DNA from 3 places in the Pseudocitrobacter sp. CD920760 genome. Region 1 is predicted to be linked to each of the others. Evidence: predicted binding sites of a transcription regulator. Region 1 holds the regulator's gene; each other region holds the start of a gene.
What was found. Region 1 encodes PhoB, which activates phosphate uptake and scavenging genes when phosphate is short. Its sites were predicted from a motif close to CTGTCATAAAACTGNCNNAT; they were not measured.

Region 1 (4,281 bases):
TCGCGGGTCATCAGATCGTTTTGCGATTGCGATACCGTGTTGAGGCGCGGCGTTTCGTGATACAGCGCGAGACAGATGGCGTCCAGCAGGGTGGTTTTCCCCGCGCCTGTCGGCCCGGTGATGGCAAACAGGCCGTTGCTGGCAAACGGTTCGGCGGTGAAATCGATTTTCCACTCGCCTTTCAGCGAGTTAAGGTTCTTCAGGCGCAGGCTGAGGATTTTCATGGCTGCGGCTCCTCATCAAGCGAGTGAACGGTGAGATCAAACAACGCCTTCAGGCGCGCCTGCTGGGGTTCTTCCAACGTTTCCAGCGCCAGCCGACGCTGGAAAACCTCTTCAACTTCCAGTTCGCTCAGGGTTTCACGCAGGCTGTTGTCCAGAATGCGCTGACGCTGTTCGCGGCTGCGCCGGACCAGCAGCACATCAACGGGTAAATCATCGGTGATGACCTGAATTTTACGCTGAATATCATGCAGATACTCATCGCTGGTGATTTCGATATCCAGCCAGACCGGGGGCTCTGACGGGGCATCGCGATACTGCGCCAACTGGCTGCTGATGCTGTCAAAGTCGCCCTTAATAACCGCCAGCGGTTGCGTGGCCGGGACATCGAGTGGCGTGACGTCCTGAAGCTTACCCTCGACAAAGGTCACCTGGTTAACGCTCTTACTTTTCCCCGTTTCATCGAAGCTGAGCGGGATAGGCGAGCCGCAGTAGCGAATATGCTCGCTGCCACCAATTTTCTGCGCGCGATGAATATGTCCGAGGGCGATGTAATCGGCGGGCGGGAAGTTTTGCGCCGGAAAGGCATCCAGTGTGCCAATATAGATGTCACGCACGGCATCACTTTTGCTGGCACCGACGGTGGTCAGGTGGCCGCTGGCGATAACCGGCAGCGGGCGGTCGCCGCGCAGCGTACAGGCCTGCTGGTATTGTTTCTGATAGTAGTCAGTAATGGTTTCCAGTAAATGCTGCTGTTTTTCCGCACCGGAAAGCCCGGCCTGGCTGACGACGATATCGCGCGGGCGCAGAAACGGCACCGGGCAGAAAACAGCGCCAGGTGTGCCGTCGCGGCGATTCAGAATAAAAGGTTCATGCCCGGCGCTGGCAATCACCGTAGTATTCAGGAACGACAGAATATCGCGCGATTCATTCAGCGTGGCGACTGAGTCATGATTGCCAGCAAGCACCACCAGATGACAGCCGGTTTGTTGCAGATTCACCACAAAGCGGTTGTAGAGTTCGCGCGCATAGCTTGGCGGCGAGCCGGTATCAAAGATATCGCCTGCCACAATAATGGCGTCTACCTGTTCGCGTTGCGCGGTCTCCAGCAGCCAGTTCAGAAATGCATCGTGTTCTGCGGCACGGCTTTTACTGTAAAAATTCTGGCCTAAGTGCCAGTCTGAAGTATGAAGAATTCGCATCGTCGTCCCTGTGGGGAAAAAAGCATAGCCGGGATTATACATTCCCCGGCAGCAGGATCGACGGGTGTATTCCGCGAGTGTCATATTTCGTAAAGCGCCATCATTTTACGGTCATGTTTTTCATAAAACTGTCATAAATCTGACGCATAATGACGCCGAATGTATACTGATGGCTAAAAAAACAGGGCATAAAATGGCGAGACGCATTCTGGTCGTTGAAGATGAAGCACCCATCCGCGAAATGGTCTGTTTCGTGCTGGAGCAAAATGGTTTCCAGCCGATTGAGGCGGAAGATTATGACAGTGCGGTGAATCAGCTCAATGAACCCTGGCCCGATCTTATTCTGCTCGACTGGATGCTACCGGGTGGCTCAGGGCTACAGTTTATTAAACATCTCAAGCGTGAAGCGCTGACCCGTGATATTCCGGTCATGATGCTGACGGCGCGCGGTGAAGAAGAGGATCGCGTACGCGGTCTGGAAACCGGCGCGGATGATTACATTACCAAACCGTTTTCCCCAAAAGAGCTGGTGGCGCGCATCAAAGCGGTCATGCGCCGTATCTCTCCGATGGCGGTGGAAGAGGTGATTGAGATGCAGGGCCTAAGCCTTGATCCCACCTCGCATCGCGTGATGACCGGGGAAAACCCGCTCGATATGGGCCCGACCGAATTTAAGTTGCTGCACTTCTTTATGACGCATCCTGAACGTGTCTATAGCCGTGAGCAACTGTTGAACCATGTCTGGGGCACTAACGTTTATGTGGAAGATCGCACGGTGGATGTGCATATTCGCCGCCTGCGTAAAGCGCTGGAACACAGCGGCCACGATCGTATGGTGCAAACCGTTCGCGGCACGGGCTACCGTTTTTCGGCTCGTTTCTGAATGTTGACAGGAGTGTGACGCGTGCTGGAACGGCTGTCATGGAAAAGACTCGCCTTTGAGCTTTTCTTGTGTTGTCTCCCGGCCCTGATATTAGGGCTGCTCATCGGCCATCTTCCCTGGTTTCTGCTGGCGGCAGTGACCGGGTTGTTGATTTGGCATTTCTGGAATCTTTTACGTCTTTCCTGGTGGTTATGGGTTGATCGCAGCATGACGCCGCCGCCGGGGCGCGGTAGCTGGGAACCCCTGCTGTACGGTCTGAACCAGATGCAGTTGCGTAATAAAAAACGCCGCCGCGAACTGGGGAATCTGATTAAACGCTTTCGTAGCGGCGCAGAATCGCTGCCCGATGCGGTGGTATTGACCACCGAAGAGGGCGCAATCTTCTGGTGTAACGGCCTGGCGCAGCAGCTGCTTGGCCTGCGCTGGCCGGACGACAGCGGGCAAAATATTCTTAACTTGTTGCGTTATCCAGAATTTACGCAGCATCTTAAACAACGCGAGTTTCTTAAACCGCTGCATCTGGTGCTCAATAATGGGCGTCATCTGGAAATCCGTATCATGCCCTATACCGACCGGCAGTTGCTGATGGTGGCGCGCGACGTCACGCAAATGCACCAGTTGGAAGGCGCGCGGCGCAACTTCTTTGCCAACGTCAGTCATGAGCTGCGTACGCCATTGACGGTGTTGCAGGGCTATCTGGAAATGCTTCAGGAGCAGGTACTGGAAGGGGCAACGCGCGAAAAAGCGCTGCATACCATGCGTGAACAGACGCAGCGTATGGAAGGGCTGGTGAAACAGCTGCTGACGCTATCGAAAATTGAAGCTGCGCCGACCCTGGCCCTCAATGAAAAGGTGGATGTGCCGATGATGCTGCGGGTGGTCGAGCGGGAAGCGCAGACCCTCAGTCAGCGTCAGCATGAACTTCATTTTGAGATTGATGACACGCTGAAAGTGCTGGGTAATGAAGAGCAACTGCGCAGTGCGGTGTCGAATCTGGTGTACAACGCGGTGAATCATACGCCTGCCGGCACGAAAATCACCGTGCGCTGGCAGCATGCGCCACACGGTGCGCTGTTTAGCGTGGAGGACAACGGGCCTGGCATCGCGGCGGAACATCTTCCGCGTTTAACCGAGCGTTTTTATCGGGTGGATAAGGCGCGCTCCCGCCAGACCGGCGGCAGCGGATTGGGGCTGGCGATTGTAAAACATGCGTTGAATCATCACGATAGCCGTCTGGATATTGAAAGCCAGCCAGGGAAAGGAACATGCTTCAGCTTCCTGCTACCGGAACGTTTAATTGCCAAATAAAGCGTCTGAACAGGCGCTTGTCACGATGAGTTTCCACAGACCAGCCCCGGCTGGTCTGTTTACTTTGCAGTCAATTTGCCCTCGAATAATTAATGAACAACTGACGCTTTTTTGTTCGCACGATCAGCCATGTGTTTTTCCTATATCTGGTTATTCGTTCCAGGTTTGTCTTTACTATCGGTATAATCGTCTGGTTTTGCGATCCCATATTGCTTTAAAACGTTATAAGCGTTTAAATTGCGCCTAATGCAGTAGGAATCAGACTGTATTTACGTAGCAAATCAAAAAACTATTCTTCCTCACGCTACGAAGGGAGCATATCCCGCTGAGTTTGTTGCTTGTTTCCTCTGAAAGATTCCGTTGGAGCGAGCGCAAAGTTTTTTATTTGTACAACACCACATCCACAGGCAGTAGTTACATATGACCCATCAGTTAAAAACACGCGATATCATCGCTCTGGGCTTTATGACCTTTGCGTTGTTTGTCGGCGCTGGCAACATCATTTTCCCTCCAATGGTCGGTTTACAGGCGGGTCCGAACGTCTGGATCGCCGCGCTCGGCTTTTTGATTACCGCAGTCGGTCTGCCTGTGTTGACCGTTGTCGCGCTGGCAAAAGTTGGCGGTGGCGTCGATAGCCTCAGCACGCCAATTGGTAAAGTCGCAGGCG
Region 2 (4,281 bases), 1.2 Mb from region 1:
CCGGGCAATCTTACCGCTTTCTCTATTCCAAACGGTTTGATGATACTGATACCAGCTTACGGTTAGTGGGATACCGATATTCAACCGAAGGCTATTACTCGCTTAATGAATGGGCATCCAGGCGTAATAACGCTGACGATTTTTGGGAAACCGGGAACCGTCGTAGTCGTATTGAAGGCACGTTAACACAATCGTTGGGCAAAGATTTTGGCAACTTCTACCTGACACTCAGCCGCCAACAATACTGGCATACGGATGATGTCGAGCGATTAGTACAATTTGGCTACAGCAGTAGCTGGCACAATCTCTCCTGGAATGTGTCGTGGAGTTATTCAAATACTGCCCGTCAGGGAACTGACGATAACCACGCTAGTGATAACACCAGCGAGCAGATTTACATGCTGTCCTTATCCATTCCTTTATCAGGCTGGTTAGGAAATAGCTACGCCACCTACTCAGTTTCACAAAATGATAATTCTGGCAGCTCACACCAGCTTGGGCTTAGTGGTACAGCCTTAGAAAGAAATAATCTTTCGTGGAATCTGATGCAGTCCTATAACAGCAACGATGATGCCGTTGGCGGAAATATGGCACTCACCTATGACGGAACATACGGTACGGTGAATGGTGGCTATAACTATAGCCAAAATTCGCAGCGCCTTAACTACGGTATTAAAGGGGGCATTCTGGCACACAGTGAAGGGATCACTTTTAGTCAGGAGTTGGGTGAAACTATTGCTCTGGTGAACGCGCCCGGTGCAGCTGGTTTGGAAATAGATAATATGCGTGGAGCCGCAACTGACTGGCGAGGCTATACCGTTAAGACACAACTTAACCCTTACGATGAAAACCGTATCGCTATCGATAACGACTATTTTTCTAAAGAAAATATCGAACTTGAAAATACGGTTGTTAATTTAGTCCCAACACGTGGTGCAGTGGTAAAAGCAACATTTGTGACGCATGTAGGATATCGCGTGCTATTCAACGCAATTCAAACCAATGGGCAACCGGCCCCCTTTGGCGCAATCGCTACTGTAAAAATAGACTCAGCTACGGTGACAGGTATTGTTGGTGAAAACGGTGAACTGTATCTGGCCGGATTACCCGAACAAGGGCGTGTTCAATTATCCTGGGGGGACGGGCAAGCTAAACAGTGTGTAGCTTCATATCGGATAACCAAACAGCCCGTAAATGGATTAGTGCAGATGCCTGTCACCTGCCAGTAAGAGGCGTGAAAATATGAATATTTTGAATTATATAAGTGGGTTGGCGCTATTTTTTTCATGGCTACCACTTGGATATGCGGCAAATGATGGCACATGTGCAACAAGAGGTGGTACGCACACATTAAGTCTTAATTTTCCCCTGACAACAGTAAGCTCACAAAATAATGTGCCAGGGAAAACCTTAATGGATATTGCCAATGCGACTTCAGCAGAAAGCTACAGTGTTTTATGTAACTGCGATTTGGCACACAGCAACGGTGCTTACCACGAAATATTTTATACGGCCGATCCTGCTCCCGGTATGGTTTATGACCAGACTATTAGTGGCCTCTCTTTTTACAATCTTAATCAATATGTCAACGTAGGAAGTAAAATATCAGTCCTGAATGCCGGCTATAATGGCGTGCCTTTTGAGCATGTGTCTAACAAAACCACGACAACAAACCATACTTGCGGAGGCAGTAAAACGACCGCTGTTGGTGTCAATCTAACAACAGGTACTAATGCGCGAGTCTCATTTAATATTAAGCGTTCAATAAATGGGACAGTCGTTATCCCGATGACGGATATAGCCCTTCTATATGCAAATATATCCAGCACAACAACACGTGGTGAGCCGATAGCAAAGGTGCGTATTTCTGGAAGCCTTACCGCGCCACAATCCTGTCAGATAAATGCAGGGCAGGTGGTTAATTTTGATTTTAATACGATCCCTGCTTCTGCCTTTTCGTCTACCGTTGGCCAGGCCATAACATCCCGAAAAATAACAAAAACGGTGAATATTGAGTGTACCGGGATGGGGGACGCAAGTACGCAGGGCCTGGACGTCTCGTTTACGGGAACGAACCGTAGTAGTGATGACACGATGGTGGCGACAGACAATACCGATGTTGGGATTAAAGTTTACAATAAATCTAACGTTGAGATTAGCACCAATAACGGAAAATTGCCTGCGGATATGGAGAGCACATCGGTTTCAGGGCATAAAAATGGTTCGGTTACCTTTTCCGCCGCTCCTGCGAGTCTGACGGGCGCTCGGCCGCAACCCGGTGTTTTTAATGCTACAGCAACGTTAACGATTGAATTTATCAACTAAGCTTTTGCGGCTGTTTTATGGCAGCCGTTCACATTATAAAATATGCCCTTAAAAGTTGAGAAAAAATCCTCTTTAATATCAATGGATAACACGCTTCATTTCCTTGTCATAAAACTGTCATATTCCATACATATAACTGTCACCTGTTTGTCCTATTTTGCTCATCGTAGCCATTAAACAATGCTTTATGAATCCTCCCAGGAGACATTATGAAAGTTATGCGTACCACCGTCGCAACTGTTGTCGCCGCGACCTTATCGATGAGTGCTTTCTCTGCGTTTGCTGCAGCAAGCCTGACAGGTGCTGGTGCAACATTCCCGGCGCCGGTGTATGCCAAATGGGCTGACACCTATCAGAAAGAGACCGGTAATAAGGTTAACTACCAGGGTATTGGTTCTTCTGGCGGCGTAAAACAAATTACCGCTAACACCGTGGATTTCGGCGCATCTGATGCCCCGCTGTCTGACGAAAAACTGGCGCAGGAAGGCCTGTTCCAGTTCCCGACCGTTATCGGCGGTGTGGTTCTGGCTGTAAACATTCCGGGTCTGAAATCCGGCGAACTGGTGCTGGATGGCAAAACCCTGGGTGACATCTACCTGGGTAAAATCAAGAAGTGGGATGATGAAGCCATCACCAAACTGAACCCAGGTGTGAAACTGCCTTCGCAGAATATCGCCGTCGTGCGTCGTGCGGATGGTTCCGGTACCTCCTTCGTCTTCACCAGCTACCTGGCGAAAGTGAACGAAGAGTGGAAATCCAAAGTTGGCGCAGGCTCTACCGTGAACTGGCCGACTGGCCTGGGCGGTAAAGGCAACGACGGTATCGCGGCGTTCGTACAGCGTCTGCCGGGTGCGATTGGTTATGTCGAGTACGCTTATGCGAAACAGAATAACCTGGCCTATACCAAAATTGTTTCTGCCGACGGTAAGCCGGTAAGCCCGACCGAAGAGAGCTTCTCTAACGCCGCAAAAGGCGTCGACTGGAGCAAATCTTTCGCTCAGGACCTGACAAACCAGAAAGGTGACGATGTGTGGCCGATTACCTCCACCACCTTCATCCTGGTGCACAAAGAGCAGAAGAAACCTGAGCAGGGTGTAGAAGTGCTGAAGTTCTTCGACTGGGCTTACAAAAACGGCGCGAAACAGGCTAACGACCTGGATTACGCTTCACTGCCGGACAGCGTGGTTGAGCAGGTTCGTGCCGCATGGAAGACCAGCGTGAAAGACAGCAGCGGTAAAGCGCTGTACTAACGGGAAATATTGACGAAAATGGCGGGTGGCGCTGCGCTTACCCGCCCTACGGTTCACACTGTAGGCCCGATAAGTGCTTGCGCCATCGGGCAACTTCGTAAAACGCGTTTAACGGAAAGAGTGATTTATGGCTGCAACCAAGCCTGCTTTTAACCCACCGGGTAAAAAGGGTGACATGATCTTCAGCGCGCTGGTAAAACTGGCTGCGCTGATTGTGCTATTGATGTTGGGCGGCATTATTGTGTCCCTGATCATCTCCTCCTGGCCGAGCATCGAAAAATTCGGCTTCTCATTCCTGTGGACCAAAGAGTGGGATGCGCCGAACGATATTTACGGTGCGCTGGTTCCCATCTACGGCACCCTCGTCACCTCGATTATCGCGCTGCTGATCGCCGTTCCGGTGAGTTTCGGCATCGCGCTGTTCCTGACGGAACTGGCTCCCAACTGGCTGCGTCGCCCGTTGGGTATCGCTATTGAACTGCTGGCGGCTATCCCGAGTATCGTTTACGGCATGTGGGGCCTGTTTATCTTTGCCCCGCTGTTTGCGACCTATTTCCAGGAGCCGGTTGGCAACGTTCTCTCCAACATCCCGTTTGTTGGCGCGCTGTTCTCCGGCCCGGCCTTTGGTATCGGGATTCTGGCGGCTGGCGTGATCCTCGCCATCATGATTATCCCGTACATCGCGGCGGTCATGCGCGATGTGTTC
Region 3 (4,281 bases), 430 kb from region 1:
GCTGTCGCCCCATCTGACGTTCGCGGATTGGGTGCAACGCGAGCAGTTGCCGGTGATTCTGGTGGTCGGAATGAAACTGGGCTGCATCAACCATGCACTCCTGACCGTGCAGGCCGTTAAGCAGGCGGGCCTGCATCTGGCGGGCTGGATAGCCAACGATGTTGAGCAGCCAGGGAAGCGTCACCAGCCCTATCTGGCGACGCTGCAACGGATGATTGATGCGCCGATGCTGGGCGAAATTCCCTGGCTGGGCGCGACGCTGGTAGAGCACGACCTTGGACAGTATCTTGACCTCACAGCCCTGACTCAGGCGTCATCCACGCTTTAATCATCTGTTCATCCAACTGCGCCACACCGCCCTGGGCCACGTTTCTGCCGCGATGCAACAGGCAGAAACGGTCCGCCACGCGCTGAATAAACGGTAACTGCTGTTCCGCCAGCAATATCGTCAAGCCAATCTCCCGATTCAGGCGCAGGAGCAAATCCCCCAGCCGATGGATAAATGCGTGGCCCACGCCGCGTGTCGGCTCATCCAAAATCAGCAGCTGTGGCCGCGTGACCATTGCACAGGCTACAGCCAGTTGATAACGATCGTCCTCCGTGAGTGCGGAGCCCTTAAGTTGTCTGACAGCATACAGAGAGGGGAAGAGCGCGTAAATTTCCGGACTCACCGTTCCGCTGCTTTCACCCGCCGCCTTGAGGGCAATCAGCAAATTCTCTTCCACGCTAAGCTGCGAAAAAATACGTTTATCCTGAGGGACATAACCGATCCCAAGCGTGGTGCGCCGCACGGGTGAAAGGGGCATTAAATCGCAGGGGGGCGAACCGGTTTGTTGCCAAATCATGCTGCCGCTTTCAATGGGTTGATGGCCGGTAATACAGTTCACCAGCGTGGTCTTCCCCGTACCTGGAAGGCCGATTAAACAGGTGCATTCGCCGGAAGCCAGTTCGAGGTCGATGTTCCAGAGCGTGTGCTGGTTTCCGTAGAAATGATTGACTGCATGCAAACTCAACATCGTGTTCTCCTCAAGCCAAAGGACAGGGTCACGAAAGAAGATTGCAATTCTCTTGCCAGAACAGGTTTTCCTCAGCATAACGGCTGATTTTTAAGAATTAACTTAAGAAATAGAGGTGAAGCGGAGTAAGCGTGATGCACAGCACTGGCGCAAAAAACAGCGAGTGTTGAGCGAAAATTATACGAAAATGTGAGGGCTGTCACGCAGAAACCACATGATGATTTTCGCTGATAAAAATCAAAAATTAACGATAAAAAATTTTTACCCGCCGCTTTTGGGTCGATCGGCGAAAACGCCCGAGTGACAGGGGATAGGGGCTCCAGACACTTATCCACTATTCCTGTGGATAACCTTGTGTATTAGAGTTAGAAAACCTGCGGAAGGCGAGAGAATACGCGGCTTGCCAGTAAATTGATGCGAAACGCGGCTTTTCAATCTTTCCTTTTATTATCAGTAAGATGAATAAAAGCAATGGCAGAGGTTGGCGCGCGACTCACTGACATAAAAGTTTAATGACACATATTGACAAATGTTAAAACAGAAAAAGTTCTGGGGATAACCTCCTCAGGGCGTTTTTTTATCCTGCCAGAGCGCAAATTTCAGTCGCTACGCATGGATTCAGGACGGCGTAACAGTAATACCATAATGCGCTACTGTTTTTATATCCAGTGTTTTTTGTTGGCAAATTTAGCGCCGGGGAGTAGAATTAATCACCTGCCCGATCAACCCGCCACCAGGTAGCTTTGTTCATGAGTAAACCGTTCAAATTACATTCGGCCTTTCAACCCTCTGGCGACCAGCCTGATGCCATCGCGCGCCTGAAAGAAGGGCTGGAAGATGGTCTCGCGCATCAAACGCTATTGGGGGTAACCGGCTCGGGGAAAACCTTCACCGTGGCCAACGTCATTGCCGATCTCCAGCGCCCAACGATGGTGCTTGCGCCAAACAAAACGCTGGCGGCGCAGCTTTATGGTGAGATGAAAGAGTTTTTCCCCGAAAACGCCGTTGAGTTTTTCGTCTCCTACTACGATTACTATCAGCCGGAAGCCTACGTTCCCAGTTCAGATACCTTTATCGAGAAAGATGCCTCGGTAAACGAACACATTGAACAGATGCGTTTGTCGGCGACCAAAGCCTTGCTTGAGCGCCGCGATGTCATCGTGGTGGCTTCCGTGTCGGCAATTTACGGGTTGGGCGACCCGGATCTCTACCTCAAAATGATGCTGCATTTGACGGTCGGCATGATTATCGACCAGCGCGCCATTCTGCGCCGTCTGGCCGAGCTGCAATACGCGCGCAACGATCAGGCATTCCAGCGCGGTACCTTCCGTGTACGTGGCGAAGTCATCGACATCTTCCCGGCAGAATCAGACGACCTTGCGCTTCGCGTTGAACTGTTTGATGAAGAGGTCGAACGCCTGTCACTGTTTGACCCGCTGACCGGCCATGTTGAATCTACTATCCAGCGCTTCACGGTCTATCCAAAAACGCACTACGTTACCCCGCGTGAGCGCATCGTGCAGGCAATGGAAGAGATCAAAGACGAACTGGTTGAGCGTCGTAAGGTGCTGCTGGAAAACAACAAACTGCTCGAAGAGCAGCGGTTAAGTCAGCGCACGCAGTTTGACCTCGAAATGATGAATGAACTGGGCTACTGCTCGGGCATTGAAAACTACTCGCGCTACCTCTCTGGGCGTGGGCCGGGCGAGCCACCGCCAACGTTGTTTGACTACCTTCCGGCGGACGGCCTGCTGGTCATCGATGAATCCCACGTGACCATCCCGCAAATTGGCGGCATGTATCGCGGCGACCGGGCGCGTAAAGAGACGCTGGTGGAGTACGGTTTCCGTCTGCCGTCGGCCCTTGATAACCGCCCGCTAAAGTTTGAAGAATTTGAAGCCCTCGCGCCGCAAACGATTTACGTGTCTGCGACGCCGGGTAACTACGAGCTTGAGAAATCCGGCGACGAAGTTATCGATCAGGTGGTGCGTCCTACTGGTCTGCTTGATCCGGTCATTGAAGTGCGTCCGGTCGCGACCCAGGTCGATGATCTGCTGTCAGAAATTCGCCTGCGCTCCGCCATTAACGAGCGCGTACTGGTCACGACGCTGACCAAGCGGATGGCGGAAGATCTCACCGAGTATCTTGAAGAGCACGGTGAGCGGGTGCGCTATTTGCACTCGGACATCGATACCGTCGAACGTATGGAAATCATTCGCGATCTGCGTCTTGGCGAGTTCGATGTGCTGGTGGGCATCAACCTGCTGCGAGAAGGTCTCGATATGCCAGAAGTGTCGCTGGTGGCGATTCTGGATGCCGATAAAGAGGGCTTTCTGCGTTCCGAGCGTTCGCTTATCCAGACCATCGGTCGTGCTGCGCGTAACATCAACGGTAAGGCGATTCTGTACGGCGATAAAATCACGCCATCAATGGCGAAGGCTATTGGTGAAACCGAACGTCGTCGCGAGAAGCAGCAGCGCTACAACGAAGAGCACGGCATTGTTCCGCAGGGTCTGAACAAGAAAGTGGTCGATATTCTGGCGCTGGGTGAGGGGCTTGCGAAAACGAAAGGCAAAGGTCGCGGTAAGTCTCGTGGCAGCGCGCAAATTGTGGAAGCGGATCAGGTACTGACGCCGAAAGCATTGCAGCAGCAAATTCAGTCGCTGGAGGCGCAAATGTTGCAGCATGCGCAGAATCTGGAGTTTGAAGAAGCCGCCGAGATCCGCGATAAACTTCATCAACTACGTGAATTGTTTATCGCGGCGTCATAACCGCAAAAAATTGAGGCTGGCATCACACGAGTAAATGCCAGCCTTAATGTTCGCTTAATATCCAACATGGATAATTTCCTCATCAACAAGAGGATAGTTCCATGTCTAATCTAAATGTTCAGCAATCTCTGACTCTGTTATTTTCCGGCCTGATTGTCGTCGGTTTTCTCTGCCACTGGATTTTGACTTTCTAACTTCGGTTTCAGGTTCGCGGGCGTGAATGCAATCCATGCCCGCGTGCCGCTTCTCTCTTCCCGATTTTGCAAATAAAACGCCGCTTCGTGCAGTTGCGCAATTCGCGTGACAATACTTAACCCCAGCCCAATTCCGCCATAGCGGCTGTCCATTCGTACAAATGCCTGGCTCAGTTCGCCCACTTTAGATTCATCGATGCCAGGACCTTCATCCTCGACAATCAACATCGGTGTGGGAGATGCAGCAGCCGAAAGCGTAATGGATGAATGGGTTGGGCTGTAACGGTACGCGTTTTCGAC

Region 2: the regulator PhoB is predicted to act here: its motif matches at 2,429-2,448, upstream of pstS (phosphate ABC transporter substrate-binding protein PstS).
Region 3: the regulator PhoB is predicted to act here: its motif matches at 1,516-1,535, upstream of uvrB (excinuclease ABC subunit UvrB).

What each region holds. Positions count from the first base shown of each region.
Region 1 covers NZ_CM173490.1:1,204,364-1,208,644, forward strand. The annotation lists gene sbcC (exonuclease subunit SbcC) at 1-224, opposite strand, end outside; gene sbcD (exonuclease subunit SbcD) at 221-1,423, opposite strand; gene phoB (phosphate response regulator transcription factor PhoB) at 1,617-2,306, shown strand; gene phoR (phosphate regulon sensor histidine kinase PhoR) at 2,328-3,614, shown strand; gene brnQ (branched-chain amino acid transporter carrier protein BrnQ) at 4,035-4,281, shown strand, end outside.
Region 2 covers NZ_CM173490.1:5,242,787-5,247,067, forward strand. The annotation lists gene AC1MKH_RS24750 (fimbria/pilus outer membrane usher protein) at 1-1,229, shown strand, start outside; gene AC1MKH_RS24755 (fimbrial protein) at 1,243-2,325, shown strand; gene pstS (phosphate ABC transporter substrate-binding protein PstS) at 2,535-3,575, shown strand; gene pstC (phosphate ABC transporter permease PstC) at 3,703-4,281, shown strand, end outside.
Region 3 covers NZ_CM173490.1:1,630,555-1,634,835, forward strand. The annotation lists gene bioD (dethiobiotin synthase) at 1-328, shown strand, start outside; gene AC1MKH_RS07440 (ABC transporter ATP-binding protein) at 294-1,016, opposite strand; gene uvrB (excinuclease ABC subunit UvrB) at 1,766-3,787, shown strand; gene pmrB (two-component system sensor histidine kinase PmrB) at 3,925-4,281, opposite strand, start outside.